Regions from separate parts of the Streptomyces sp. BoleA5 genome, predicted to be linked through region 1. Evidence: predicted binding sites of a transcription regulator. Region 1 holds the regulator's gene; each other region holds the start of a gene.

Region 1 (9,194 bases):
GCGGCGCGGGCGAGGTAGGCGTCGGCGAGGTCGGCGAAGTCCTGCTCCGTGCGGAGCACGGCCATGAGAGCGTAGTACAGGTCGAGAAAGGACCGCAGGTCGCTGAAGGAGTAGGCCTGCCGCAGCTCCTCGGTCGAGGCGTACGGCAGGTCGACCCCGTTCCGCTCGGCGAGGGCGAAGGCGAGCTCGGGTTCGAGGGTGCCTTCGATGTGCAGATGCAGTTCGGCCTTGGGGATGCTCACCCGGCAACCGTACAGGTCACAGGCGTTCGGCTAGGTCTGGCGGCGCTTCGGGACGACGACCCGGCCGAGGTCCTGGGCGACCGTCAGCTCGCCCTCGAAACCCGCGTCCCGTGCCTGGCGCTCGAAGTCCGCCGGATCGGTGTAGCGCTGCGAGAAGTGCGTGAGCACCAGGTGCCGGACGCCGGACTCCGCCGCCACGCGAGCTGCCTGACCAGCCGTCAGATGCCCGTGCTCCTCGGCGAGCGCGGCGTCCTCGTCGAGGAAGGTCGACTCGATGACGAGCAGGTCGCAGCCGTCGGCGAGGGCGTACACGGCGTCGCAGAGCCGGGTGTCCATCACGAAGGCGAAGCGCTGCCCCGGGCGCGGCTCGCTCACGTCGGCGAGCGTCACCCCGTCCACCTCGCCCTCGCGCTGCAGCCGGCCCACCGCCGGGCCGGTGATGCCGTGCGCGGCCAGCCGCTCCGGCAGCATGCGACGCCCGTCGGGCTCGACCAGCCGGTAGCCGTACGCCTCCACCGGGTGCGACAGCCGGCGCGCCTCCAGCAGGAAGGCGCCGGACTCGACCAGCACCACCGCCTCGCCCTTCACCGGTTCCTCGCGCAGGGCCACCGTCTCGCGGTAGGCGGTGGCGTAGCGCAGCCGGTCGAAGAAGCGGCGGCCGGACTCGGGGTAGTGGGCCGTGACGGGGTGGGGCACCCGGTCGAGGTTGATCCGCTGGATCACCCCGGCGAGGCCCAGGCTGTGGTCCCCGTGGAAGTGGGTCACGCACAGCCTCGTCAGGTCGTGCGCCGCCACACCGGCCCGCAGCATCTGGCGCTGTGTGCCCTCCCCCGGGTCGAAGAGGATGCCCTCGGCGTCCCAGCGCAGGAAGTAGCCGTTGTGGTTGCGGTGCCGGGTCGGGACCTGGCTGGCCGTGCCGAGCACGACCAGTTCACGTGCGGACACCGGCGGTTATCCGGGCGGCCACTCGAAGCCACGGCCGCCCAGCACGTGGGCGTGCGCGTGGAAGACGGTCTGGCCCGCCCCCGCGCCGGTGTTGAAGACGATCCGGTAGCCGCTGCCGGCCACCTTGTCCTCGGTCGCCACCTCGCCCGCCTCCCGCAGCACGTCCGCGGCGAGTTGGGGCGCCCGGGCGGCCAGCGAGGCGGCGTCCGGGTAGTGCGCCTTGGGGATGACCAGAACGTGCGTCGGCGCCTGGGGGTTTATGTCGCGGAACGCGACGGTCGTCTCGGTCTCCCGCACGACGGTCGCGGGGATGCTCCCCGCGACGATCTTGCAGAACAGGCAGTCCGCCTGCGGCTCTCCCGCCACCTGACGCCTCCGTCCAGGGGTTGATCAGTACGTCCCGCATGCTACCGGTGCCCCCCGCGGCGGCGCGCCGCCGCGGGGCCCGGGCCGCGCCGGGCCCCGCTCCCGCCGCTACGGCAACGGGGGCGCGGTGCGGGCCGGATCGGCCTCCAGCGCCTCCAGCGCGAGACGGACGGCCTCGTCCAGCTGCGGGTCCCGCCCGGCGGCCGAGTCCTGCGGGGTGTGGACGACCTCGACGTCCGGGTCGACGCCGTGGTTCTCCACGTCCCAGCCCATGCCCTCCAGCCAGGTGGCGTACTTCGGCTGGGTGACCAGCGTCCCGTCGACCAGGTGGTAGCGGGAGTCGATGCCGATGACGCCGCCCCAGGTCCTGGTGCCCACCACGGGCCCGATCCCCAGCGCCCTGATCGCCGCGTTGACGATGTCGCCGTCCGAGCCGGAGAACTCGTTGGCGACGGCCACGACGGGCCCGCGCGGCGCGTCCAGCGGGTAGCTGGAGGCCGGCAGCCCGCGGGGCAGGTTCCAGCCCACGATCCGCCGCGCCAGCTTCTCCACGACCAGCTGCGAGGTGTGGCCGCCGCGGTTCTCCCGCACGTCGACGACCAGCCCCTCCCGCACGACCTCCACGCGCAGGTCGCGATGGAGCTGGGCCCAGCCGGAGCCGACCATGTCGGGCACGTGCAGATACCCCAGCCGGCCGCCGGACAGCTCGTGCACGTACGCCCGGCGCCCGGCGACCCAGTCGTGGTAGCGCAGCGGCTCCTCGTCCGCGATGGGCACGACGACCACATGGCGCGCCGCCCCGCCGTCGGCGGGGCCCACGGTGAGCTCGACGGGCTTGCGCACGGTGCCCATCAGCAGCGGGCCGGGGCCGGTCAGCGGATCCACGGGCCGTCCGTCCACCGCGAGGATCGCGTCGCCCGCGCGGACCGCGGCGCCCGGCGCGGCCAGCGGGGAGCCGGCCATAGGGTCGGAGGTCTCCGAGGGCAGCACCCGCTCCACGCGCCACACGCCGTCCGCGTCCCGGGCGAGGTCCGCGCCCAGCAGGCCCTGGCGGTGCAGCCCGTCGCCGCGGCCGCCGTACGGCACGACGTAGGCGTGCGAGGTGCCGAGCTCGCCCGCCACCTCCCAGAGCAGGTCGACGAGGTCGTCGTGGGTGGCGACCCGGTCCAGGACGTGCCGGTAGCGCTCGCGCACCCCGTCCCAGTCGACGCCGCCCATGTCGGCGCGCCAGAAGTTGTCCCGCATCAGGCGGTGCGACTCGTCGTACATCTGCCGCCACTCGGCCTGCGGGTCCACGGTGACGCGGACCCGGGAGAGGTCGACGGTGACGTTGCTGTCGGTCTCGTCCTCGGACGGCGCCGACTTGTGGTCGGCGGCGGCGACCCGCAGCCGGTGACCGGACGTCACCAGCACCTTGTTGCCGTCGCCGCTGACGGCGTAGTCGTCGGCGTCGTCGGCGATGTCCTCCACGCGCAGCTGCTTGAGGTCGTAGCGCTCCAGCGCGGTGGACGGCGGCTCGGCCTCGGGTGAGGCCAGGCTCGCGCCCAGGACCCCGCGCACGGGGTGGCGCAGCCACAGGACGCCGTCCTTGGCCGCGCGCAGTGTGGAGTAGCGGGCCGCCTCCACCGGGAAGGGGACGATGCGGTCGGCCAGGCCCTCGGCGTCCACCCTGGTGACGGGAGTACGGGGGCGGTCCTCGCCGTCCTCCGTGCGGGAGTCCTTCCTGCCCTCGTCCTGGGCGCGGTCCTCGCCGTCCTTGTCCTCGGCGGAGGAGTCGACCGGGCGGCCGTGGCGCTGCGGGCCGAAGGGGGAGGGCGTGGTGGCGGCGAGCGTGATCAGGTGGGGACGGCAGGCGCGCAGGAAGGCCATGTCGAAGACGTGGTCGTCGTAGACCGGGTCGAAGGAGCGCTCGGACAGGAACGCCAGGTGCTTGCCGTCGGCGGTGAAGGCGGGCGAGAAGTCCTGGAAGCGCAGCGGCGTCGCGTCGACGACGGTGAGGTCGGCGGTCGAGGCCAGCTTGAGCTGGCGCAGCGGGTCGGGTCCGGCGTGCGACCAGGCGAGCCAGGCCGAGTCGGGCGAGAAGGCGAGGCCGGTGGCGTGGCCGTGCTCGCCCTCCACGACAGTGCGGACCTCACCGGTCTGGGCCTCGACGAGCAGCACCCGGCCGTCGTGCGAGGCGACGGCGATCCGGTGGCCGTCCGGTGAGACGGTCATCCCCAGCACCCGGCCGAGCCGCCCCGAGGCCAGCCGGCGGGGCGCCGCGGTGCCGGTGCCCGCCGCGGGGGCGATCTCCAGCGCGTCCTCGCCCTCGGCGTCGGTGACCCAGACGACCTGCTGGTCGCCCTCACCGCCGAACACCCGCGGCAGCCTCGTGCGCACCCCGGGCTCGGCCGACAACGCCCGTGCCGGGCCGCCGCGGTGGGTGACCCAGTGCGTGGTGCCGCGGATCTCGACCGCGCTGCCGCGGCCGGTGTGGTCGGGCCGCGCGTCGCCGAGGTGGTAGGCCGCGTGGATCGGGTGCGGCTGCAGGTCTGCGCGCTGGCCGCCGAGGCGCACCTCGACCGGCCGGGCCTCGGCGCCGTCGAGGTCGTCCAGCAGGAACAGCCGGCCGGTGCTGGTGTAGACGACGCGGGAGCCGTCGCTGGCGGCCTGCCGGGCGTAGAAGCCGCCGTCCGCCACGGAGGTGTGGCGGCGCAGGTCCGAGCCGTCGGGGAGGCTGGAGTAGACGGCGCCGACGCCCTCGTGGTCGGAGAGGAAGGCGATCCTGTCCCCCACCCACATCGGGTACTCCAGGTTGCCGTCCAGGCCGGTGTGGATCCGCTCGAACTCTCCCTCGCCCGTGCGGTCGATCCACAACTTGCCCGCGGTGCCGCCCCGGTAGCGCTTCCAGGCCGCCGCCTCACGGCCCATCGTGGCCGACAGCAGCAGCACGGCCCCGTCCGGACCGTGGGCGACGGCACCGACCGGCCCGTACGGCAGCGTCGAGGCGGGACCGCCGTCGACCGGGATCGCCCGCGCCCAACTGCGGCGCAGCGACGCCTGCCCGTACGTGCTGATGGCCAGCACGTCGCCGCCGGGCGTCCAGCCCCGTACGGAGGTGCGCACGCTGCCCCAGTGCGTCAGCCGCTTCGACGGCCCGCCGTCGGCGGCCGCTACGTGCACCTCGGGTGCGCCGTCCCGCGTGGAGGTCCACGCGATGAGCGTCCCGTCGGGGGAGAACCGCGGATGGCCGACCGGCATGTTGTCGGCGCTGACCCGCCAGGCCCGTCCGCTGCCGTCCAGCGGGGCGGCCCAGACGTCGTCCTCGGCGGTGAAGGTGATCAAGTCACCGTGCAGGTGCGGGAAGCGGAGGTACGCGGGATGCGAAGGCTGCGGCTGCGTCACGTCGCCACATTAACCACCCGGCGCCCGGCTGGTCAGGGGTTTTCGATCTCATTGCCCGCCGGGGGGGACGCCACCTCGGCGGCCGCGTCAGCCCCAGCGTCCGGTACGTCCCAGCAGGAGGGCCGTGGCGGCGACACCCGCGGTGGAGGTGCGCAGCACGCTGGCGCCGAGGCGGTACGGCTTCGCTCCTGCCGCGGCGAAGGCGTCGAGCTCCTCCGGGGAGACCCCGCCCTCGGGACCGACGACGAGCACGATGTCGCCCTCGGGCGGCAACGGGGCCGTGGCGAGGGGCTCCGAGCCCTCCTCGTGGAGGACCGCGGCGAACGCGGCGCCGGACAGCAGCCCGGCGAGCTGACGGGTCGTCAGCAGATCGGCGACCTCCGGGAACCGCAGCCGCCGGGCCTGTTTGGCCGCCTCCCGGGCGGTGGACCGCCACTTGGCCAGCGACTTGGCGCCGCGCTCGCCCTTCCACTGGGTGATGCAGCGCGCGGCGGCCCACGGCACGACGGCGTCGACGCCGACCTCGGTCATGGTCTCGACGGCGAGTTCCCCTCGGTCGCCCTTCGGCAGCGCCTGGACGACCGTGATCCGCGGGCGGGGCTCGGACTCCTCGCGGACCTCGGCGACGGCGACCTCGAGCGTGTCCTTGCCGTCGACGGCCGCCACCGTGCCGTACGCGCCGCGCCCCAGGCCGTCGGTGAGCACGATCTCCTCGCCGGCCCGCAGCCGGCGCACGGACACCGCGTGCCGCCCCTCGGGTCCGGAGAGCGTGATGCGGTCCGGGCCCAGCGCGCCGGGTTCGACGACGAAGACGGGTGCGGTCACGGCGCGGTCCTCGGGGAGCGGTGGGTCAGGGCGGCCATGCGCCCATCGTTTCACGGCACGCGACGGCCCGCGGTCCAGGGTGTCGTGCGCCCCGGCCGCGGGCCCCCGGGTGGCTGGGCCGTGTCGCCCTAGCGCCCGTTGAACGCGTCCTTGAGGCGGGAGAACAGCCCCTGCTGGCCCGGCTGGAACTGCCCCAGGGGCCGCTCCTCGCCGCGCAGCTTCGCCAGGCGGCGCAGCAGTTCCTCCTGCTCCGGGTCGAGCTTGCCCGGGGTCTGCACCTCGACGTGCACGATGAGGTCGCCCCGGCCGCCGCCGCGCAGGTGCGTGATGCCGCGCTGGTGGAGCGGGATCGACTGGCCGGACTGCGTCCCGGGCCGGATGTCGATCTCCTCCAGCCCGTCCAGGGTCTCCAGCGGGACCTTGGTGCCCAGCGCCGCCGCCGTCATCGGAATGGTGACGGTGCAGTGCAGGTCGTCACCGCGCCGCTGGAACATCTGGTGCGGGAGCTCACGGATCTCGACGTAGAGGTCGCCGGCGGGGCCGCCGCCGGGGCCGACCTCGCCCTCGCCCGCCAGCTGGATGCGGGTGCCGTTGTCGACTCCGGCCGGGATCTTGACCGTCAGCGTGCGCCGCGAACGGATCCGGCCGTCGCCCGCGCACTCCGGGCACGGGTTGGGGACGACGGTGCCGAAGCCCTGGCACTGGGGGCACGGGCGGGAGGTCATGACCTGGCCGAGGAAGGACCGCGTGACCTGCGAGACCTCACCGCGGCCGCGACACATGTCACACGTCTGCGCGGTCGTGCCCGGGGCGGCGCCCTCGCCGTGGCAGGTGTTGCAGACGATGGCCGTGTCGACCTGGATGTCCTTGGTCGTGCCGAAGGCCGCCTCGTCCAGCTCGATCTCCAGCCGGATCATCGCGTCCTGGCCGCGCCGGGTGCGCGAGCGCGGGCCGCGCTGGGACGCCGTGCCGAAGAAGGCGTCCATGATGTCGCTGAAGTTGCCGAAGCCCTGGCCGAAGCCCGCGCCCGCGCCCGCACCGCCGCCGTTGGCGGACAGCGGGTCGCCGCCGAGGTCGTAGACCTGCTTCTTCTGCGGGTCCGAGAGCACCTCGTAAGCGGCGTTGATCTCCTTGAACCGCTCCTGGGTCTTCGGGTCCGGATTGACGTCCGGGTGCAGCTCGCGCGCGAGACGGCGGAAGGCCTTCTTGATCTCGTCCGGTCCTGCGTCGCGGCGCACGCCGAGCACGGCGTAATAGTCCGTGGCCACTACGACTCCGCCAGGATCTGTCCGACGTAACGTGCCACTGCGCGTACCGCTCCCATCGTTCCGGGGTAGTCCATGCGGGTCGGTCCGACCACGCCGAGTTTCGCCACCGCCTCGTCGCCCGAACCGTAGCCGACGGAGACGACCGATGTGGAGTTCAGGCCCTCATGGAAGTTCTCGTGACCGATTCTCACCGTCACGCCCGAATCCTTGGCCTCGCCCAGCAGCTTGAGAAGCACCACCTGCTCCTCGAGCGCCTCCAGCACCGGGCGGATCGTCAGCGGGAAGTCGTGCCCGAAGCGGGTCAGGTTGGCCGTGCCGCCGAGCATGATCCGCTCTTCGGTCTCCTCGACCAGGGTCTCCAGGAGTGTGGCGAGCACCACCTGGACGGAGGGCCGGTCGTCGGGCTCGAAGCCCTCGGGGAGCTCCTGCACCAGCGGCGGGACGTCGCTGAACCGGCGCCCCACCACCCGGCTGTTCAGCCGGGCGCGCAGGTCGGCCAGCACGGTCTCGCCGACCGGTGCCGGGGCGTCCACCAGTCGCTGCTCCACCCGTCCGGTGTCCGTGATCAGCACCAGCATGACCCTGGCCGGGGCGAGCGCGAGCAGTTCGACGTGGCGCACCGTCGAGCGGGTGAGCGACGGGTACTGGACGATCGCGACCTGCCGGGTGAGCTGCGCAAGCAGCCGGACCGTCCGGGCCACCACGTCGTCGAGGTCGACGGCGCCGTCCAGGAAGTTCCCGATGGCCCGGCGCTCCGCGCCGGACAGCGGCTTGACACTGGTCAGCCGGTCGACGAAGAGCCGGTAGCCCTTGTCGGTCGGCACGCGGCCGGCGCTGGTGTGGGGCTGCTGGATGTAGCCCTCGTCCTCCAGCACGGCCATGTCGTTGCGGACGGTGGCCGGGGAAACGCCGAGGGCGTGCCGCTCGGTCAGCGCCTTGGAGCCGACCGGCTCCTCGGTGCCCACGTAGTCCTGGACGATGGCACGCAGCACTTCCAGTCGTCGTTCACTGAGCATCGCGCACCTCCAGTCGCTCGGTCACCGTGCGGGTCGTGTCGCCCCCGTGGCCTGGCACTCCTCTGGGCTGAGTGCCAGCTTTCCCCAAGTCAGTGTACGGCGGGGTGGCAAGACCTCGGCAAGGGCCGTCCACGGGTCCGGTCCCGGGACGTCCTTGACCGGCCACCGTAGCGGGCGCGGGGCAGGTGGCGGGGATACCGTCACGTTGTGGAGACCACACCGACCGCGCCGGGCTCCCCCGGCGGCTGGGAACAGCTCGCCCCGGGCGTCGCACGGCGGCGGCTGCCCTTCCTCGACGTGACCGTCGGGGTGGTCGTCGGCGACGACGGCGTGCTGCTGATCGACACGGGCTCCTCCGTCCCCGAGGGCGCCGGACTCCGCCGTGAGGTCCGCGAACTGACCGGGCGGGACGTGACGCACATCGCACTCACCCACGGCCACTTCGACCACGTCTTCGGCACCGCCGCCTTCGAGGGCGTCCAGGTGTTCGGCGAGATGACGCTCGACACCTACCTCGGCCGCGAGCGCTTCTCGCTGGGCCGGGACGCGGTCCGGCACGGCGCCGACGAGGCCGAGTCCGCGTGGGCGGCGGAGGCCCTCGTGCACCCCGGTCACCTCGTGGACGGCTCCTGCGAACTCGACCTCGGCGGCGACCGGCAGGTCCTGCTGGTCCACCCGGGTGAGGGGCACACCACGCACGACCTGGCGGTGGTCGTGCCGGGCACGCCGGCCGTGGTCTTCTGCGGCGACCTCGTCGAGGAGTCCGGCGAGCCCCAGGCCGGGCCCGACGCCGCCCCGCACGCCTGGCCCGCCGCCCTGGACCGGCTGCTGCTGCTGGGCGGCGAGACCGCGCTGTACGTGCCGGGCCACGGCGCGGTCGTCGACGCCCGCTTCGTCCGCGCCCAACGGGACTCGCTCGCCGCCCGGTTCGGATCCGCCTGAGCGGCGTGCCGCGCGGATACGATCGCAGGCATGCGCAGCCGCAGCTACGACCCCGACCTCACCCCGCCGTGGAAACGGCCCGCCACGCCCGCGCCCGAGGTCGCCGCCGAGCGGGACCTGGTGGTGGAGGAGGTCTCCACCGGCTTCTGCGGCGCCGTCGTCCGCTGCGAGAAGACCGCCGAGGGCCCCACGGTCACCCTTGAGGA
Region 2 (9,194 bases), on a different contig from region 1:
CTCCGCTGCGCCGGGAGACCTTCTCCGCCCCGCAGGACCGGGTCCTGGTCATCACCTGGTGGGACGCCCCGTACGACGCCCCGCTGCCCGAACTCCCCGAACCGGACGAGGGGCTGGCCCGGCGGGCCGTCCACCGCTGGCGCTTCGAGTCGGTGGCGGAGGGGACGTAGGCCCTGGTCAGGGGAGTGCCGGTCGTATGATGAGTCCGGCGTCGACCGCAACCGGGTTTCTGTCGTGGCGTCCCCGAGCAGGCGTCCTGCCGGACGGCCGGTGTCCGGGAGGCGTTCCGGCAGGTGGCGAGAAGACCCGATGACCGACTCCGGCTGCGCCGTCCTCTTCGATCTCGACGGCGTCCTCATCGACAGCCGTCGGGCGATGCGGCAGGCGATCCTCGACGTCGCCCGCGCGGCCCTCGGCGAGCAGGTGGACGAGAGCCGCCTGCCGGCGGGGCTCGACCACCTTCCGCACCACGAGCACCTGGCACGGCTCGGCGTGACCGACGAGGAGACCGTGTTCGGGACCGCCTGGGAGGACGCACTCGCGCTCGCCACGTGGGGCGCGTCCCCGTTCCCGGGCGCCGCGGGCCTGCTGCGCGACCTCGCGGCCTCCGGCACGGCGATCGGGGTGGTGACGATGCAGCCCGCGAGCCGGGTGGCACGGCTCGTCCCCGCGGAGCTGTCCGCGAACTTCGGCGTGGTGGTCGGGTGGGGCGACGCGGCGCCGAAGCCCTCCGGGGAGGGGATCCTGCTCGCGCTCGACCGGCTCGGGGTGCCGCCGGGGCGCGCCTGCTTCGTGGGCGACAGCCCATCCGACGTCGCCGCCGCGGCCGCCGCCGGGGTCCCCTCGATCGGCGCGCTCTGGGGATACACCGGCCCCGCCCTGGGGAACTGCGGGCCCACCGCCCTCGCCGGTGCCCTCTCCGACCTGCCGGGCCTCGTGGGGAGCCTTCTGGGGCCCGCGTAGCCGCCGTCAGGCGCGTGCGGGGCCGCTCGTCCCGGCCGGGCTGCCCAGCAGCATGCTCGGGGCGCCCGCGACGCGGGTCAGGAAGACCGTGGCCGCGTGCGGGCCCTGGGGCTTGACCCGGCGGCGCACCTCCTCCGGTTCGACGGCCGAGCCGCGCTTCTTCACGGTCAGCACGCCGACCTCGCGTTCGCGCAGCAGCGCCTTGAGCCGCTTGAGGTTGAAGGGCAGCACATCGGTGATCTCGTAGGCGGTCGCGTACGGCGTGGTGTGCTGCTCGTCCGAGGTGACGTAGGCGATGGTCGGGTCGATCAGCCCGCCGCCGACCCGCGCCGCCACGTCGGCCACCATGTGGGCCCGGATGACCGCGCCGTCCGGCTCGTACAGCCACCGCCCCACGGGGCGCACCTGCGGGTCGGGGAGCCCGGCGGCGGGCAGCGTGGCCCCCGACGGCAGGAGCGTCGCGCGGCGGGTGCCCGGCGCGGTGCCGAACCACAACACGGCCTCCTTCACGTCGCCGTGGTCGGAGACCCACTCCGCCTCGGCGTCCTCCGGCACGGCCTCGTGCGGGATGCCCGGCGCCACCTTCAGGGCGGCCAGCGGCGCCTTCCGTGCCGCCGCGACCGCCCACGACAGGGGCGGGGAGTACGCCTCGGGGTCGAAGATCCTGCCGCGCCCGCCGCGCCGGGCGGGATCGACGAAGACGGCGTCACAGCCGTCCGCGGCGATCTCCGTCACATCGGCGCAGCGCACCTCGATCAGACCGGCCAGCCCCAGCGCCTCCGCGTTCGCCCGCACCACCGCGCAGGTCAGCGGGGAGCGGTCGACCGCCAGCACCTCCACCCCGGCGCGGGCCAGCGGGACGGCGTCCCCGCCGATCCCGCAGCACAGGTCCGCCAGCCGCCGCACCCCGAGGGCGGCGAACCGCTCGGCACGGTGCCGGGCGACGGAGGCCCGCGTCGACTGCTCGACCCCGTCGGGCGTGAAGTACATCCGGTAGGCGTCCTCGCCGAACTTCACCGCCGCCCGCTGCCGCAGCCGCGCCTGCGTCAGCGCGGCCGCCACCAGCCCGGCGTCGTGCTCCCGCCGCAGCCGCGTCGCGGTCGCCAGTTCGGCGGCGGGGTCGTAGTCCCGCAGGGAGGCCAGCAGCGACTGCCCCTCGTCGGTCAGGAGAGCCGAGAACGCGTCAAGATCCACGCCGTCCATTGTCCCGCGGCGCCGCGGCGCGCCGGACCGGCCGGGCGCACGTGCCCGCGGGTGAGCGGAATCGCCGCCTCCGCCCTGCCGTGCCCGGCGTGTGCCGGGCCCGGAACCGTACGTCCGAGCGCACCGTTCCCCGGGTGGAGAGCGGCTCGTACGGCGCGGCGTTGGCACTCCGCTTGACCGAGTGCTAAGCGCGTCCTAGTCTCGGACCTGGCACTCAGCCATGCCGAGTGCCAACACAAACGCGACGGGCAGGTCCGGCACCCGCGACGACGGGCCTACCAGGTCGCCACCCAGACAGACACTCCCGTGAGCCCTTTGAAGGGGGAGGTCGGATCGTGACGACCGCCAGCACCAAGGTTGCCATCAAGCCGCTCGAGGACCGCATCGTGGTCCAGCCGCTGGATGCCGAGCAGACCACCGCCTCCGGCCTGGTCATCCCGGACACCGCCAAGGAGAAGCCCCAGGAGGGCGTCGTCCTGGCCGTCGGCCCGGGTCGCTTCGAGGACGGCAACCGCATCCCGCTCGACGTCAAGGTCGGCGACATCGTGCTGTACAGCAAGTACGGCGGCACCGAGGTCAAGTACAGCGGCGAGGAGTACCTCGTCCTCTCGGCTCGCGACGTCCTCGCGATCGTCGAGAAGTAGAACCGGCGCCGCTCTTAACCGAGAAATGCCGTGACCACGCCCCGGGCACACCGAGTCCACGCACGGACCGGGGACCCGGGGCGCGGTCTTTGACGAGAACCCAAAGACGAGGAAATCCGCCGGTATGGCCAAGATCCTGAAGTTCGACGAGGACGCCCGTCGCGCCCTCGAGCGTGGCGTCAACAAGCTCGCCGACACCGTGAAGGTGACCATCGGCCCCAAGGGCCGCAACGTCGTCATCGACAAGAAGTTCGGCGCCCCGACCATCACCAACGACGGTGTGACCATCGCGCGTGAGGTCGAGATCGACGACCCGTACGAGAACCTCGGTGCGCAGCTGGTGAAGGAGGTGGCGACCAAGACCAACGACATCGCGGGCGACGGCACCACCACCGCCACCGTGCTGGCCCAGGCGCTCGTCCGCGAGGGTCTGCGCAACGTCGCCGCCGGCGCCTCCCCGGCCGCCCTGAAGAAGGGCATCGACGCCGCCGTCAAGGCCGTCTCGGACGAGCTGCTCGCCACCGCCCGCCCGATCGAGGGCAAGGAGGACGTCGCCGCCGTCGCCGCCCTGTCCGCCCAGGACAAGCAGGTCGGCGAGCTGATCGCCGAGGCGATCGACAAGGTCGGCAAGGACGGTGTCATCACCGTCGAGGAGTCCAACACCTTCGGGCTGGAGCTGGACTTCACCGAGGGCATGGCCTTCGACAAGGGCTACCTGTCGCCGTACTTCGTGACGGACCAGGAGCGCCAGGAGGCCGTCCTGGAGGACCCGTACATCCTCATCACCCAGGGCAAGATCTCCTCCATCCAGGACCTGCTCCCGCTGCTGGAGAAGATCCTGCAGGCCGGCGCCTCCAAGCCGCTGCTGATCATCGCCGAGGACGTCGAGGGCGAGGCCCTGTCGACCCTGGTGGTCAACAAGATCCGCGGCACCTTCAACGCGGTCGCGGTCAAGGCCCCCGGCTTCGGCGACCGCCGCAAGGCCATGCTCGGCGACATCGCCACCCTCACCGGCGGCACCGTCGTCGCCGAGGAGGTCGGCCTCAAGCTCGACCAGGTCGGCCTGGACGTGCTCGGCACCGCCCGCCGCGTGACCGTCACCAAGGACGACACCACCGTCGTCGACGGCGCCGGCGAGTCCGCGGAGATCAGCGGCCGGATCAACCAGATCAAGGCCGAGATCGCCGCGACCGACTCCGACTGGGACCGCGAGAAGCTCCAGGAGCGCCTCGCCAAGCTGGCCGGCGGCGTGTGCGTCATCCGCGTCGGCGCGGCCACCGAGGTCGAGCTCAAGGAGAAGAAGCACCGTCTGGAGGACGCCATCTCCGCGACCCGCGCCGCGGTCGAGGAGGGCATCGTCTCCGGTGGTGGCTCCGCGCTCGTCCACGCCGTCAAGGTGCTCGACGACAACCTCGGCAAGACCGGCGACGAGGCCACCGGTGTGGCGGTCGTCCGCCGCGCCGCGGTCGAGCCGCTGCGCTGGATCGCCGAGAACGCGGGCCTGGAGGGCTACGTCATCACCTCCAAGGTCTCCGAGCTGGAGAAGGGCCACGGCTTCAACGCCGCGACCGGCGAGTACGGCGACCTGGTGAAGTCCGGCGTCATCGACCCGGTCAAGGTCACCCGCTCCGCCCTGGAGAACGCCGCCTCCATCGCCTCCCTGCTCCTCACCACCGAGACCCTCGTGGTGGAGAAGAAGGAGGAGGAGCCCGCCGAGGCCGGTCACGGCCACGGCCACTCCCACTGAGCTGGACCGCGAAGGCCCCCGTTCCCGCCCGGGAACGGGGGCCTTCGGGCTGCCGGGGGACCGGCCTCAGTCGCGGGGGTAGGCAGGCCCGAAGCGCCGCCCCGCCTTCGCCGAGAACCGGCCGAGCGCCCCGCTCGGCGCCAGCCGGGCCGCGGCCACCGCGGCCTTGTAGCGGGGGTCGGGCACGCTGAGGGAGCGGCCGCGGGCCAGATCGCGCAGGGCCGCGGCGACCACCTTGTCGGCGTCCAGCCACGCCCAGGAGGGGATTGCGCCGGTGTCCATCCCGGCCCGCTCGTGGAACTCGGTGCGGACGAAGCCCGGACACAGCGCCATCAGCCGCACCCCGGTGCCCGCGAGCTCCCGGGCCACGCCCTGGGTGAAGCTGACGACCCACGCCTTGCTCGCCCCGTACGTGCCGCGCGGCAGGAAGGCCGCCACCGAGGCCACGTTGACCACGAAGCCGCGCCCGCGCTCCCGCATGGCCCCCGTCGCGGCGGAGGTCAGCCGCAGCACCGCCTCGCAGTGCACCTTGAGCATGGTCAGCTCGTCGGCCATCGGCACGTCGCCGAAGCCGCCCCGGTTGCCGAAGCCCGCGTTGTTGACCAGTAGGTCCACGGGGTGCTCGCGGTCCCGCAGCCGTGCCTCGACCGTCTCGATGCCCTTGTCCGCCGACAGGTCGGCGGGCAGCACCTCCACGGTCACCCCGTACGCCTGCCGCAGCTCCTGCGCGCACTCCTCCAGCCGCCGCCCGTCGCGGGCGACCAGGACCAGGGCGTGACCGTCCGCCGCGAGCCGGCGCGCGAACGCCGCGCCGATCCCCGCGGTGGCTCCCGTGATCAGTGAAGTCGTCATGCCCCGCAGGCTAGTGAGCCCCCGTGCGTCCGCGGGCCGCGGCGCGCACATCCTGCGGGAGCGCTTCCGCCGCCGTCAGCCGGGGGTTGGGGGAGGGCATGTGACGACACGGCCTAGCCCGCGAGCACGCGCAGCAGCCGGTCCACGTCCGCCTCGGTGTTGTACAGGTGGAAGGCCGCCCGCAGGTTCCCCGCACGGGCCGAGACCCGGATGCCGGCGGCGGCCAGCCGCTCCGCCGCGTCGCCCAGGCCCGGGACGGCCACGATCGCCGAGGCCGCCGGGCCGGACGGCACGGGCTTGTGGCCGAGCCGCAGCAGACCCGCCCGGAAGCGCTCCGCCAGCGCGATGTCGTGGGCGCCGATGGCCTCGACGCCCAGTTCCTCGACCAGTGCCAGCGAGGCCGCCCCTGCCAGGTACGGCAGCAGCGGCGGCATCACGTCGAACCGCCGGGCGGACCCTGCGAGGTGCGCGACCGGCCCGTAGCAGTCGCCCCACGGGTCCTCGGCCGCGAACCAGCCGGCGAACTGCGCCGACAGCCCGTCCTCGGCGCCCTCCCGCACGGTCAGGAAGGACACCCCGCGCGGGGCGAGCAGCCACTTGTAACCGCCGCACACGACGTAGTCGAGGCCGTCCGCGCGCAGCGGCAGCCAGCCGACCGCCTGCGTGGCGTCGACGAGCACACGCGCGCCGTGCCGGGCCGCGGCCTCGCGGACCGCCGCGAGGTCGGCGACCCGGCCGTCCGCGGACTGCACCGCGCTGACCGCGACGAGGTCGGTTTCGGGACGTACGGCGTCGGCGACGCCCTCCAGGGGCACGGCACGCACCGTGACGTCGGCGCGGGAGGCGAAGGGGTTGACGAGCGAGCTGAAGTCACCGTCGGCCAGCACCACTTCGGCCCCGGCGGGGAGCGCCGCGGCGATCATGCCGACGTGTGTGGTGACCGAGGAGCCGACCGCGACGCGGTCGGCGGCGACCCCGGTGAGCCGGGCGTAGGCGGCGCGGGCGGCGCCCAGGGCGCGCTCGTCGCGCACCCAGTTGTCGGTGCCGTCGGACCAGGCGGCCACGGCGGTGCGCAGCGCCTCGACGGCGCGGAGCGGGCCGATGCCCGACGATGCGGTGTTGAGGTAGCTGATCCCGTCGTCCAGCGCGAATTCCCCGGTGATGTCCATGGTTCCTCAGCCTGCGCCCAGGACTGCCCCAAGTCCACCATCGATCACCGAACGCGACCCCCAAGGAATACTTATGCCCGGAGCGTGTTCGAGGCCCGCCACCTTCGCGTGCTGCGCGCCGTGGCCCGCTCCGGCTCGCTGTCGGGCGCCGCGCGGGAGCTGGGCTGCACCCAGCCCGCGGTCAGCCGGCAGATGAAGGCCCTGGAACTCGCCGTGGGCACCCCGCTGCTGGTCCGCGGCGGGCGCACGACCCGGCTGACCGAGGCGGGCGAGGCGCTGGCCCGGCACGCGAGCGGCGTCCTCGCGGGGCTGGCCGCCGCCGAGGAGGAGGTCGCGGCCATCGGGGGCCTGCGCGCCGGGCGGGTGCGGATGGTGTCGTTCCCGAGCGCGGGCCCGTCCCTGGTGCCCACCGCCCTGGCGGCGATGCGTGCCGCGCACCCGGACGTACGGATCACACTGGCCGAGGCGCAGCCGCCGCGAGCGGTGCGGATGCTGCGCGGCGGGGAGTGCGAACTGGCGCTGGTCTACCGCTACGCGGACGACGCGGGCGGGGAGGACGCGGCCGCGTGGGAGGGGTTCCTGGTGCGGCCGTTGCTGACCGACCGGCTCTTCGCGGTGCTGCCGGCCGGGCACGCGCTGGCGCGCGCCTGCGGCCCGGTCCGGCTGTCCGACCTCGCGGACGAGGCGTGGATCGCGGGCTGCCCGTACTGCCGCCGGCACCTGGTCGAGCTGTGCGGGCGGGAGGGTTTCGAGCCGCGCATCGACTTCGCCACGGACGACTACCCGGCGGCGGTCGGCCTGGTGGCGTCGGGAATGGGCGTCTCGGCGCAGCCCGGCCTCGCGCTGGAGGCGGTGCGGCTGCGCGGGGTGGCCGTGCGCGAACTGCGCCCGTCCGTACGCCGGGACGTGGTCGCGCTGACGCTGCCCGACCTGGCTCAGGTGCCGGCTGTCGACATGATGCCGGGCCGGCTGCGGCTGGCCGCTCTGCGCGACCCGTCGGCGGTCTGAGTACCCGGTACCGCGGGCACCCCGCCGTTTGTGGTGAAACGTTTCCTCGTCGGCTGACGTCCGGTGCGTCAATGACCGCCGGTGGCGTGCGAGCTCATGACCCGGTTGCGGGACCGGCCCATCATCTCCTCGCGCTCGTCCTCGGTGAGTCCGCCCCAGACCCCGTAGGGCTCGCGGACCGTCAGAGCGTGCGTCGCGCACTCGGCGCGGACGGGGCAGCGCATGCACACCTCCTTGGCCGCCGCCTCGCGCGCGCTCCGGGCGGCACCGCGCTCTCCCTCGGGGTGGAAGAACAGGGAGCTGTCGACGCCGCGGCAGGCGGCGACGAGCTGCCAGTCCCAGAGGTCGGCGTTCGGGCCCGGGAGGCGGGAGAAGTCTGCCATTGCTCATCTCCTCGAGAGGTGGGCTGCAGGGACACCGTCCAGGCGCGAAGCTCTGGGAGGGTGCTGTCGACGGTACATCTACTGTCGAAGTAGATGTAAATATGATTCATCACAAAATCGCCAACGAACTCCCGCCATGCGGGTAAAAAGCCTCCAAACAGGCAAAATCTGACATTGCCCCCCGGTCGGCGGCGGCCCTGTGCTGCAAGCGGGCGCCCGTTGTGCCGGTTTTTGGGGCTCGGTGAACCCTTGCGACCTGCGACGTTGCTGATCCGTGTCGGTCCGGGCACGGAGAGTGCGGGAGTCGCCCGCCAAACTCCGTAACTCTTTCGAGTGAGGGTCGTTGAAGGTGCGGAAGTGGTTGGCGGTCGAACTAATCGGGCAGGCGCCCGAGGCCGTCATCCCCACCGGTGAACGATTCGTACAGCCTGGAGGCTCAACGTGACGCGGATCAGCTGCGGAGGACGGTCATGACTTCCGTTCTCGTCTGCGACGACTCCCCGCTTGCCCGAGAGGCCCTGCGCCGCGCGGTTGCGACCGTGCCCGGCGTGGAGCGTGTGACGACCGCGGCCAACGGCGAGGAAGTCCTCCGCCGCTGGGGCGCCGACCGCTCGGACCTCATCCTCATGGACGTCCGGATGCCCGGCCTCGGCGGCGTCGAGACCGTACGGCGGCTGCTGTCCGCCGACCCCGGCGCCCGCATCATCATGCTCACGGTCGCCGAGGACCTGGACGGCGTGGCCCTCGCGGTCGCCGCCGGTGCCCGCGGATACCTGCACAAGGACGCCTCGCGCGCCGAGTTGCGGGCCACGGTCACCCAGGCGCTGGCCGACCCGACCTGGCGGCTCGCCCCGCGCCGGCTGCGCTCGGCCGAGATGGGCGCCGCCCCGACCCTGACCGCCCGCGAGATCCAGGTGCTGGAGGGCATGAGCCACGGCCGCTCCAACGCGGAGATCGGCCGCGAGCTCTTCCTCTCCGAGGACACCGTCAAGACGCACGCGCGACGCCTCTTCAAGAAGCTCGGCGCCTCGGACCGGGCCCACGCGGTGGCGCTCGGCTTCCGCTGGGGCCTGGTGCGCTGAGGGGCCGATGAGCTGTGGGGCAGCTGTGCGGCTGCCCCGCTCGTACCGGTTTCCGCGCCGAGGGCGCATGCTTGAGGCATGGACTCTCGGGGAAACGGTCGGGCGGGGCGGCGGGTGCATGACATGACTACGGCCGGTGCGGC
Region 3 (9,194 bases), on a different contig from region 1:
CCGCGCCGAGGCCGTGCACGCCGATGCGCGTGGTGCGGCCCCCGTGGGTGATCGTCAGGCTGCCCGCGTCGCGGATGACGGAGGCGCCCAGCACGTCCGCGCAGCACGCGGCGAAGGCGTCCGCCCAGCGGTGGGTCAGGAAACAGGCCCGGTCGGCGCCGAGGATGCCGCTCAGCACCTCCGCGGCGACGTCGTCCGGCAGCAGGCGGAAGTAGTCCGGCGGGGCCCACGGGGTGTGCGAGAAGTGGCCGATGCGCAGGTCGGGGCGGCGCGAGCGGAGCAGCTGCGGCACCAGCGCCAGGTGGTAGTCCTGCACCAGCACGGCCGCGCCCTGGCCGGCCTCCTCGGCGAGCGCGTCGGCGAAGGCGGCGTTGTACGCCACGTACGCCGCCCACTGGTCCCGGAAGTCCTCGTCGAAGACGGGCTCCAGCGGGGTCTGGAACAGCATGTGGTGGACGAACCACAGGACCGAGTTGGCGATGCCGTTGTAGGCCGACGCGAAGGTGTCCGCCGGGATGTCCAGCATCCGTACGTGCTGCCCGCCGGTGTCGGCGATGGGCAGCCGGCCCGTGCCCCCGGCGCCGCGCAGTACGGCGGCCCGGTCCCCGTCGCCCAGGGCCGCGCAGACCCAGACGGCGTCCGCGTCCGGCCCGATGGCGCTCAGGCCCGACACGAGTCCGCCCCCGCCGCGGCGGGCGGTGAGCGTGCCGTCCTCGCGGAGGCTGTACGACACGGGGCCGCGGTTGGACGCGACCAGAACGCGCGCGGCATGCGATGCGACCATGCGGCCAGCCTAGCCACGCATCCCGGACCGCAAACGTACGAGCTAGCCCAGCCGGGGGTTTTCCGGCCGCGTCCCGTCGCGGCTCCGTCGCGGGTACCGCCTGGGATCAGGCCACCGCGCGGCGCTGGGCGTACTCGGGGATCGTGCGCATCGGGGGGCGCTCCTCCGTCGCGACCTCGTGGACGTGCGGCTCGAAACCGCCGCCCGGTGCGCGGTCGAACTGCGTGAGGAAGGGCCGCACGAGATGGCCGCGTGCCAGGCGGATCTGCGCCGTCCGGTAGATCGCCGCCGCCATGCGGCCCAGGGCCTGGCCGTCCTGGTGCCGGTGGTGCCGGACGCCGACGTCGACCTGCGCCAGGGCGTCGAGCCCGACCGTGCCCAGCGCGTCCACCAGCAGCCCGAGCTCCACCCCGTACCCCACGGGGAACGGCAGCCCCTCCAGCAGCGAGCGCCGCGCCGCGTACTCCCCGCCGAGAGGCTGGACGAACCCCGCCAGCTGCGGCCAGTGCAGGTTGAGCAGCGGTCGCGCGACCAGCTCCGTCACCCGTCCGCCGCCGGCCGGGACGACCGTCCCGCCGGTCTCCAGGGGCCGGTCGTACATCGCCTTGACGAGCCGCAGATCCGGGTCCGTGAGCAGCGGCCCGACGATCCCCGACACGAACCGCGCGTCGAACTCCCGCAGGTCGGAGTCGACGAAGCAGACGATCTCCCCGTGCGTCACGAGCAGCGAGCGCCACAGCACCTCGCCCTTGCCGGGCAGCGCGGGCAGCCGCGGGAGCACCTCGTCCCGGTGCACGACGACCGCGCCCGCGGCCGCCGCGACCTCGGCGGTCCGGTCGGTCGACCCGGAGTCCAGCACGACGAGTTCGTCGACCAGCGGCACCGCCTCGCTCATCAGCTCGCGGCGGATCGTCCCGACGATCTCCCCGACCGTGGCCTCCTCGTCGAGGGCGGGCAGCACGACGCTGACCGTGCCGCGCGCGCCCGCGGCGCGCTTGGCGGCGAGCAGTTGCGGCAGCGGCCTGTGGTCGGCGGTCCAGGACCGTCGTTGCAGCCAGCCGGCCACCTCGTCGAGCACCGGGTTGCTCCGTTTCTGCCCGTCTCGCAGGACGGACGGCCCATGACCAGGTTCGAGGTCGTCGGTTACAGTCGTGAACACGAGGCACGACCATCGTATGTCCACGGTGATCGCGCCCCGTCCGACAAATGCCCGGGCAGTACGCCCGGCGCCATACCGCTCATCCAGAGGGGCAGAGGGAACGGCCCGTTGAAGCCCCGGCAACCCTCCCGCCGACCGCGAGGTCCAGGTGGGGAAGGTGCCAATTCCGTCTCACGGCGAGATGCGTCGTGAGGAAGATGAGGAGAAAGGGCCTCGCCTGACATGGCTGCGCAGACCGTTGCATCCGCGTCCACCGATTCCGCCTTCGGCCCCGCGTCCGCGCTCTCCTGCCGCGAGTGCGGCGAGCGCTTCCCGCTGGAGCCCCTCTTCGCCTGCGAGGCCTGTTTCGGCCCGCTCGAAGTGGCGTACGACCTTCCGAGCGGCGACCCCGAGACCCTCCGCAAGCGGATCGAGTCCGGGCCGAACAACATCTGGCGCTACGCGCCGCTGCTGCCCGTCCCCGCGGACGTGGCCTCCAAGCCCAACCTCAACCCGGGCTTCACCAAGCTGGTCAAGGCCGACAACCTCGCCCGCGAACTGGGCGTCACCGGCGGCCTGCACATCAAGGACGACTCCGGCAACCCGACCCACTCCTTCAAGGACCGGGTCGTCGCCATCGCCCTGGAGGCCGCCCGCACCTTCGGCCTCACCACGCTGTCCTGCTCCTCCACCGGCAACCTGGCCGGCGCCGTGGGCGCCGCGGCCGCCCGGGCCGGCTTCCGCTCCTGCGTGTTCATCCCGCACGACCTGGAGGAGGGCAAGGTCGTCATGGCCGCGGTCTACGGCGGCGAGCTGGTCGGCATCGAGGGCACCTACGACGACGTCAACCGCTTCTGCAGCGAGCTGATCGGCGACCCGATCGGCGAGGGCTGGGGCTTCGTCAACGTCAACCTGCGCCCCTACTACGGCGAGGGCTCCAAGACGCTCGCGTACGAGATCTGCGAGCAGCTGGGCTGGCGCCTGCCGGACAACATCGTCATCCCGATCGCCTCGGGCTCGCAGCTGACGAAGATCGACAAGGGCCTGCGGGAGCTGACCGAGCTCGGCCTGGTGGAGGAGAAGCCCTACCGCGTCTACGGCGCCCAGGCCGAGGGCTGCTCCCCGGTCTCGACCGCCTTCAAGGCCGGCCACGACGTGGTGCGCCCGCAGAAGCCGAACACGATCGCCAAGTCGCTCGCCATCGGCAACCCGGCCGACGGCCCGTACGTGCTGGACATCGCCCGGCGCACGGGCGGCGCCGTCGAGGACGTCACCGACGAGCAGGTGGTGGACGCGATCAAGCTGCTCGCCCGGACCGAGGGCATCTTCGCCGAGACGGCCGGCGGTGTGACCGTCGGCGTGCTGCGCAAGCTCATCGAGACCGGGCAGCTCGACCCGGCCGGCGAGACCGTGGTCCTCAACACCGGCGACGGGCTCAAGACGCTGGACGCCGTCGCCCCGACCTCCCGCCCCACGGCCACCATCCGCCCGAGCCTCGACGCGTTCCGCGCCGCCGGCCTGGCCGGCTGATCCCATCGCACCGGCTGACCCAGACTGAAGGTGAACCCCGCATCATGAGCGCTACCGTCCGCATCCCGACCATCCTCCGCACCTACACCGGCGGCCGGGCCGAGGTCCCCGCCGAGGGCGGCACCCTGGCCGACGTCATCGACTCGCTGGAGCAGAACCACCCGGGCATCTCCGCGCGGGTCCTGGACGACACGGGCAAGCTGCGCCGTTTCGTGAACGTCTACGTGAACGACGACGACGTCCGCTTCTCCCAGGGCCTGCAGACCACGGTGGGCGAGGGCGCGTCCGTCTCGATCATCCCGGCGGTGGCCGGCGGCTGCTGAGCCGCGCGGCCCGCGGAGGCGACAGGGGTGCCGGGGACTTCCCGGCACCCCTGTGTGTTCGAGGGGTAGTTGAAGGCCTGTACAGTTGCCCTGAACGGCTCGCAACCCCCTGCAACGCTCTGCGCGACCCCCCTTCCCCGGGGCGGCCTTGTCAGCGATTTATCGCCAAATTCCCGCAGCGATTGTCTTGTTGGCCGCTTATGTCCGGTCCGAGTTGCCCCGGATTATTCGCCGATCAGGCTCTTCTTCCGATTCTTCGTGCCCGGAATTCTCGTCCGATTGACCTGTTGCAGACAGCGTCCGGGCAGATACATTCAGCCGCGGTCGACGCGTTCCGGCGCACGCCCCCTTGGCTGTAGGGGGTGAGGTCTGACCCGGGTCCGCGAGGTGCGGGTCTGCGAAGGGCCAGCAATAGGGGAGTTAGGAATGGCTCAGGGCACCGTCAAGTGGTTCAACGCGGAGAAGGGCTACGGCTTCATCGCGGTCGACGGTGGTGCGGACGTCTTCGTGCACTACAGCGCGATCCAGATGGACGGCTACCGCACCCTCGAGGAAGGTCAGCGGGTCGAGTTCGAGATCTCGCAGGGCCAGAAGGGGCCGCAGGCGGACATGGTCCGTCTCGCAGCCGGCTGACGCGCCGCGCATCGGCCACGGAGCACTTTCGCGTACGGCCGCTCAAACGTACGCGTCGAGGCCCGCCCCGCACAGGGGCGGGCCTTCGTGCTGTCCGGCGGCCCGCCGACCGGGACCTGCGGGTTGTCCACGGCACCGGCCAAGCGGCTTGCACTCTCCTAGGGCGAGTGCTAATCATTGGCGTTAGCACTCTGACGTTGAGAGTGACAAAGGACCGAGTGGGTGAGGCCCGCTCGACCGCCGGAAAGGAACCGGCGGGAGGGCAGGCCGTCCGTCGCGGGCGCCAGCACGGTCCTGGAGTAATCCTTCCCCGCAGCCGTGTGCCGCGGGGGGACCCCAAGTCCGGGAGGACCACTTCACATGGCCAAGATCATCGCGTTCGACGAGGAGGCACGGCGCGGTCTCGAGCGCGGGATGAACCAGCTCGCCGACGCCGTCAAGGTCACCCTCGGCCCCAAGGGCCGCAACGTCGTCCTCGAGAAGAAGTGGGGCGCCCCCACGATCACCAACGATGGTGTGTCCATCGCCAAGGAGATCGAGCTCGAGGACCCGTACGAGAAGATCGGCGCGGAGCTGGTCAAGGAGGTCGCGAAGAAGACGGACGACGTCGCCGGTGACGGCACGACGACCGCGACCGTCCTCGCCCAGGCGCTGGTCCGCGAGGGCCTGCGCAACGTCGCCGCCGGCGCCAACCCGATGGCGCTGAAGCGTGGCATCGAGAAGGCCGTCGAGGCCGTCTCCGCCGCCCTGCTCGAGCAGGCGAAGGACGTGGAGACCAAGGAGCAGATCGCCTCCACCGCCTCCATCTCCGCCGCCGACCCGCAGATCGGCGAGCTCATCGCCGAGGCGATGGACAAGGTCGGCAAGGAAGGCGTCATCACCGTCGAGGAGTCCCAGACCTTCGGTCTGGAGCTGGAGCTCACCGAGGGTATGCGCTTCGACAAGGGCTACATCTCGGCGTACTTCGCCACCGACCTGGAGCGTATGGAGACGTCGTTCGACGACCCGTACATCCTGATCGTCAACTCCAAGATCTCCGCGGTCAAGGACCTGCTCCCGCTGCTGGAGAAGGTCATGCAGTCCGGCAAGCCGCTGCTGATCATCGCCGAGGACGTCGACGGCGAGGCCCTGTCGACCCTGGTCGTCAACAAGATCCGCGGCACCTTCAAGTCCGTCGCGGTCAAGGCCCCGGGCTTCGGCGACCGCCGCAAGGCCATGCTCGGTGACATCGCCATCCTCACCGGTGGCACCGTCGTCTCCGAGGAGGTCGGCCTCAAGCTGGAGAACGCCGGCGTCGACCTGCTCGGCCGCGCCCGCAAGGTCGTCGTCACCAAGGACGAGACCACGATCGTGGACGGCGCCGGCGACCAGGACCAGATCCAGGGCCGCGTCAACCAGATCCGCGCCGAGATCGAGAACAGCGACTCGGACTACGACCGCGAGAAGCTCCAGGAGCGTCTGGCGAAGCTGGCCGGCGGCGTGGCCGTCATCAAGGCCGGTGCCGCCACCGAGGTCGAGCTCAAGGAGCGCAAGCACCGCATCGAGGACGCGGTGCGCAACGCCAAGGCCGCCGTCGAGGAGGGCATCGTCGCCGGTGGTGGCGTGGCCCTGCTCCAGGCGTCCAACGTGTTCGAGAAGCTCGAGCTCGACGGTGACGAGGCCACCGGCGCGTCGATCGTGAAGCTGGCCCTCGAGGCCCCGCTGAAGCAGATCGCCGTCAACGCCGGCCTCGAGGGCGGTGTCGTGGTGGAGAAGGTGCGCAACCTGACCCCGGGCCACGGCCTCAACGCCGCCACGGGCGAGTACGTCGACCTGATCGGTGAGGGCATCATCGACCCGGCCAAGGTCACGCGCTCCGCGCTGCAGAACGCGGCCTCCATCGCCGCGCTCTTCCTCACCACCGAGGCCGTCATCGCGGACAAGCCGGAGAAGGCCGCTGCCCCGGCCGGCGGCGGCATGCCCGGCGGTGACATGGACTTCTGATCCTCCGGGACCAGGACTCCGCACCACGGCAGAAGACCGAGGGCGGTACCCCGCAGGGGGTACCGCCCTCGGGCGTTCGCGGGTGCCGTCCGGTCAGGGGACGGCGACCGGCGCGTCCAGCAGTTCGCGCCAGGTGCGCACGGCCCGCGCGTCGACCGCCCCGGCCCAGCCGCCGGGGCGGACCGCGCCCCCGACGTGGAAGGCGTCGATGCCGGCGGCGAGGAGCCGCGGCAGGTGCTCCGCGCGGAGCCCGCCGCCCACCATGAGCTGCGGCTCGCCGGGACGCCCCGCCTCCGCCAGCAGCCGGCCGAGGCCGTCGTCCACGCCGTGTGCGGAGCCCGCGGTGAGGAAGGTGTCCAGTCCGGGCAGCCCGCGTACCGCGGAGCGCACGGCCTCCCGGTCGGCGGAGTGGTCGAGGGCGCGGTGGAAGGTCCAGCGGGCACCGGGACCGATCGCGTCGACGAGCCGCCGCACGGCCACCAGGTCCGGCGCGCCCGAGCCGTCGAGGAAACCCAGCACGAACTCGTCGGCGCCCTCGCCGCGCAGCGCCGCCACGGCCGCGCAGAGCGCGTCCGCCTCACGGGCGCCGCCCACGGCGAAGTCGGCGCGGGCCCGCAGCATCACCCGGACCGGGATGTCCACCGCGGCCCGGACGGCGGCGAAGGTCTCCCGGGACGGCGTCAGGCCGTCCGCCGCCATGTCGGTGACCAGTTCGAGGCGGTCCGCGCCACCCGCGCGGGCCGCGAGGGCGTCGTGGGCGTCGAGCGCGATCACTTCGAAAATTGGTCTAGACATATCTCCAGGGTGTCACATGCGCACGCGTACCCGCGACCCCCCGTACCCCACAATGACCTTCATGGCTGACACCGCACCCGAAACCGGCTCCGCCCTCCTCGCCCGCTGGTGCGACCTGCTGCGCCGCTGCCAGACGGAGTCCGTGGACCCGGTGCCCTACGGCAAGGACCTGATCGCCCGCTGGGCCGAGCCGCACCGCCGCTACCACACCGTCACCCACCTGACCGCGGTCCTCGACCAGGTCGAGGTCCTCGCCGGGCACGCGGAGGACCCGGACGCCGTGCTGCTCGCCGCCTGGTTCCACGACGCCGTCTACCGGCCCGACCGCTCGGAGAACGAGGAGCGCAGCGCCCGGCTCGCCGAGCGCGCGCTGCCCGAGGCCGGGGTTCCCGACACGATCACCGCCGAGGTCGCCCGCCTCGTCCGGCTCACCGTCACCCACCACCCCGCCGACGGCGACCGCGACGGCGAGGTCCTCTGCGACGCCGACCTGGCCGTCCTCGCCGGCGACCCCACCGGCTACGCCGAGTACGCGGCGGCCGTCCGCGAGGAGTACGGCTTCGTCCCCGACGACGCCTTCCGCGCCGGCCGCGCCGACGTCCTGCGGCAGCTCCTGCGGCTGCCCCGGCTGTTCCGCACCCCGCAGGGGTACGAGCGCTGGGAGGCCACCGCCCGCCGCAACCTCACCACCGAGCTGGAACTGCTCGCCCCCGGCGACGTGGACGGGACCGCGGACGGTGGCCACCGATGACTTCGGCGCGTGCGGGCGGTCTTTCCCGGTGCGGGCGGCCGCCCGCGGAACCGGACGAAGGGGTACGGCAGCGATGACCGACGACACGCAGGTGCAGGCCGCCGTCGCGGCCGAGTTCCGGGCCCTGGCCGACCTGCTCGACGGGGCCCCCGCCGCGTGGTGGGACACCCCCTCGCTCTGCGACGGCTGGCGGGTGCGCGAGGTCGTGGCGCACATGACGATGGCGGCGCGCTACTCGCAGGAGGACTTCATGGCGCTCCTCGCCGGGCACGGCTTCGACTTCACCCGACTGTCCGACGCCGTCGCCGGGCGGGACGGCGCACTGCCCACCGGGGAGCTGGTCGGCTGTCTGCGCTCCGAGGCGATGGGGCGGTGGCAGCCCCCCGGCGGCGGCGCCCACGGCGCGCTCAACCACGTGGTGATCCACGGGCTGGACGTCACCGTGCCGCTCGGCACGCGGCGCCGCGTGCCGGGGGAGACCCTCGGCATCCTCCTCGACGACCTCACCGCGGGCGGCGGGCACGCGCACTTCGGCGTCGCCGTCGAGGGCCGGCAGCTGCGGGCCACCGATCTGGACTGGTCGTACGGTTCCGGCCCCGAACTGCGGGGCAGCGGCGAGGACCTGGCCCTGGCGATGTGCGGTCGCCGGCTCCCCGCCGGGCGGCTGGAGGGCGAACCGCTCTGAGCGCGGGCGCCGGTGCGGCCGGGCTCGGAGCGTCCTACTGGTCGTGCCCGGGCCAGACGATGCCCTGCTCGGTCCACACGACACCCTTGTTGCGGCAGAGGCAGAAGGGGTGGCCGATGGGGTCGGTGTAGACGCGGAAGCCGTAGCCGTCGGGGCCGGTGCAGTCCCGCTGCAGGGTCGCGCCGAGGGCCAGGACGCGGCGCTGTTCGGCCTCGATGTCGTCGACTTCGAAGTCGAGGTGGAACTGCTTGGGGTGCTCGCTGTCGGGCCACTGCGGGGCGCGGTAGTCCTCCACCCGGATGAAGGCCAGTTCGATCTCGCCGAACCGGATACCGGCCCAGTCCTGGTCACTGCCCTCCTTGACCGGGAGGCCCGTCACGCCGGAGTAGAAGGCCGCCAGCTTCATCGTGTCCGGGCAATCGATGATGAAGTCGGTTAGTCGTAGCATCCGGCGATCCTGTCACAAGATCATGAGCCGGACTCCGGAACGGCCCCACCCACGCCCTGGGCCGACACGACCTGGCTGGTCAGGCCCCGGAAGGCCTGCGTTTGCGGCGGCGCAGGCCCGCCTC

The links. The regulator HrcA, encoded in region 1, represses chaperone genes, less so after heat shock. The targets are predictions, from matches to a motif close to TTNGCACTCNGNNNNNCNGAGTGCNAA.
Region 2: the regulator HrcA is predicted to act here: its motif matches at 2,328-2,354, upstream of groES (co-chaperone GroES).
Region 3: the regulator HrcA is predicted to act here: its motif matches at 4,556-4,582, upstream of groL (chaperonin GroEL).

Annotation. Positions count from the first base shown of each region.
Region 1 covers NZ_KB892090.1:160,968-170,161, reverse strand. Annotated here, with positions in the region: gene B085_RS0100725 (adenosine deaminase) at 1-242, opposite strand, end outside; gene B085_RS0100720 (ribonuclease Z) at 273-1,187, opposite strand; gene B085_RS0100715 (histidine triad nucleotide-binding protein) at 1,194-1,553, opposite strand; gene B085_RS0100710 (S41 family peptidase) at 1,662-4,937, opposite strand; gene B085_RS0100705 (16S rRNA (uracil(1498)-N(3))-methyltransferase) at 5,025-5,762, opposite strand; gene dnaJ (molecular chaperone DnaJ) at 5,891-7,030, opposite strand; gene hrcA (heat-inducible transcriptional repressor HrcA) at 7,030-8,046, opposite strand; gene B085_RS0100690 (MBL fold metallo-hydrolase) at 8,254-8,988, shown strand; gene B085_RS0100685 (DUF3097 domain-containing protein) at 9,019-9,194, shown strand, end outside.
Region 2 covers NZ_KB892128.1:27,535-36,728, forward strand. Annotated here, with positions in the region: gene B085_RS0132485 (hypothetical protein) at 1-170, shown strand, start outside; gene B085_RS44500 (HAD family hydrolase) at 310-963, shown strand; gene B085_RS0132495 (THUMP-like domain-containing protein) at 970-2,166, opposite strand; gene groES (co-chaperone GroES) at 2,502-2,810, shown strand; gene groL (chaperonin GroEL) at 2,935-4,557, shown strand; gene B085_RS0132510 (SDR family NAD(P)-dependent oxidoreductase) at 4,624-5,409, opposite strand; gene B085_RS0132515 (aminotransferase class V-fold PLP-dependent enzyme) at 5,523-6,578, opposite strand; gene B085_RS0132520 (LysR family transcriptional regulator) at 6,663-7,586, shown strand; gene B085_RS0132525 (WhiB family transcriptional regulator) at 7,655-7,969, opposite strand; gene B085_RS0132530 (response regulator transcription factor) at 8,440-9,051, shown strand.
Region 3 covers NZ_KB892102.1:376,462-385,655, reverse strand. Annotated here, with positions in the region: gene B085_RS0118415 (alpha,alpha-trehalose-phosphate synthase (UDP-forming)) at 1-784, opposite strand, end outside; gene B085_RS0118410 (glucosyl-3-phosphoglycerate synthase) at 891-1,862, opposite strand; SAM riboswitch class I at 2,020-2,147, shown strand; gene thrC (threonine synthase) at 2,166-3,452, shown strand; gene B085_RS0118400 (ubiquitin-like small modifier protein 1) at 3,497-3,775, shown strand; gene B085_RS0118395 (cold-shock protein) at 4,202-4,408, shown strand; gene groL (chaperonin GroEL) at 4,769-6,391, shown strand; gene B085_RS0118385 (copper homeostasis protein CutC) at 6,485-7,186, opposite strand; gene B085_RS0118380 (hypothetical protein) at 7,239-7,937, shown strand; gene B085_RS0118375 (maleylpyruvate isomerase family mycothiol-dependent enzyme) at 8,011-8,622, shown strand; gene B085_RS0118370 (VOC family protein) at 8,657-9,070, opposite strand; gene B085_RS0118365 (DUF4031 domain-containing protein) at 9,150-9,194, opposite strand, start outside.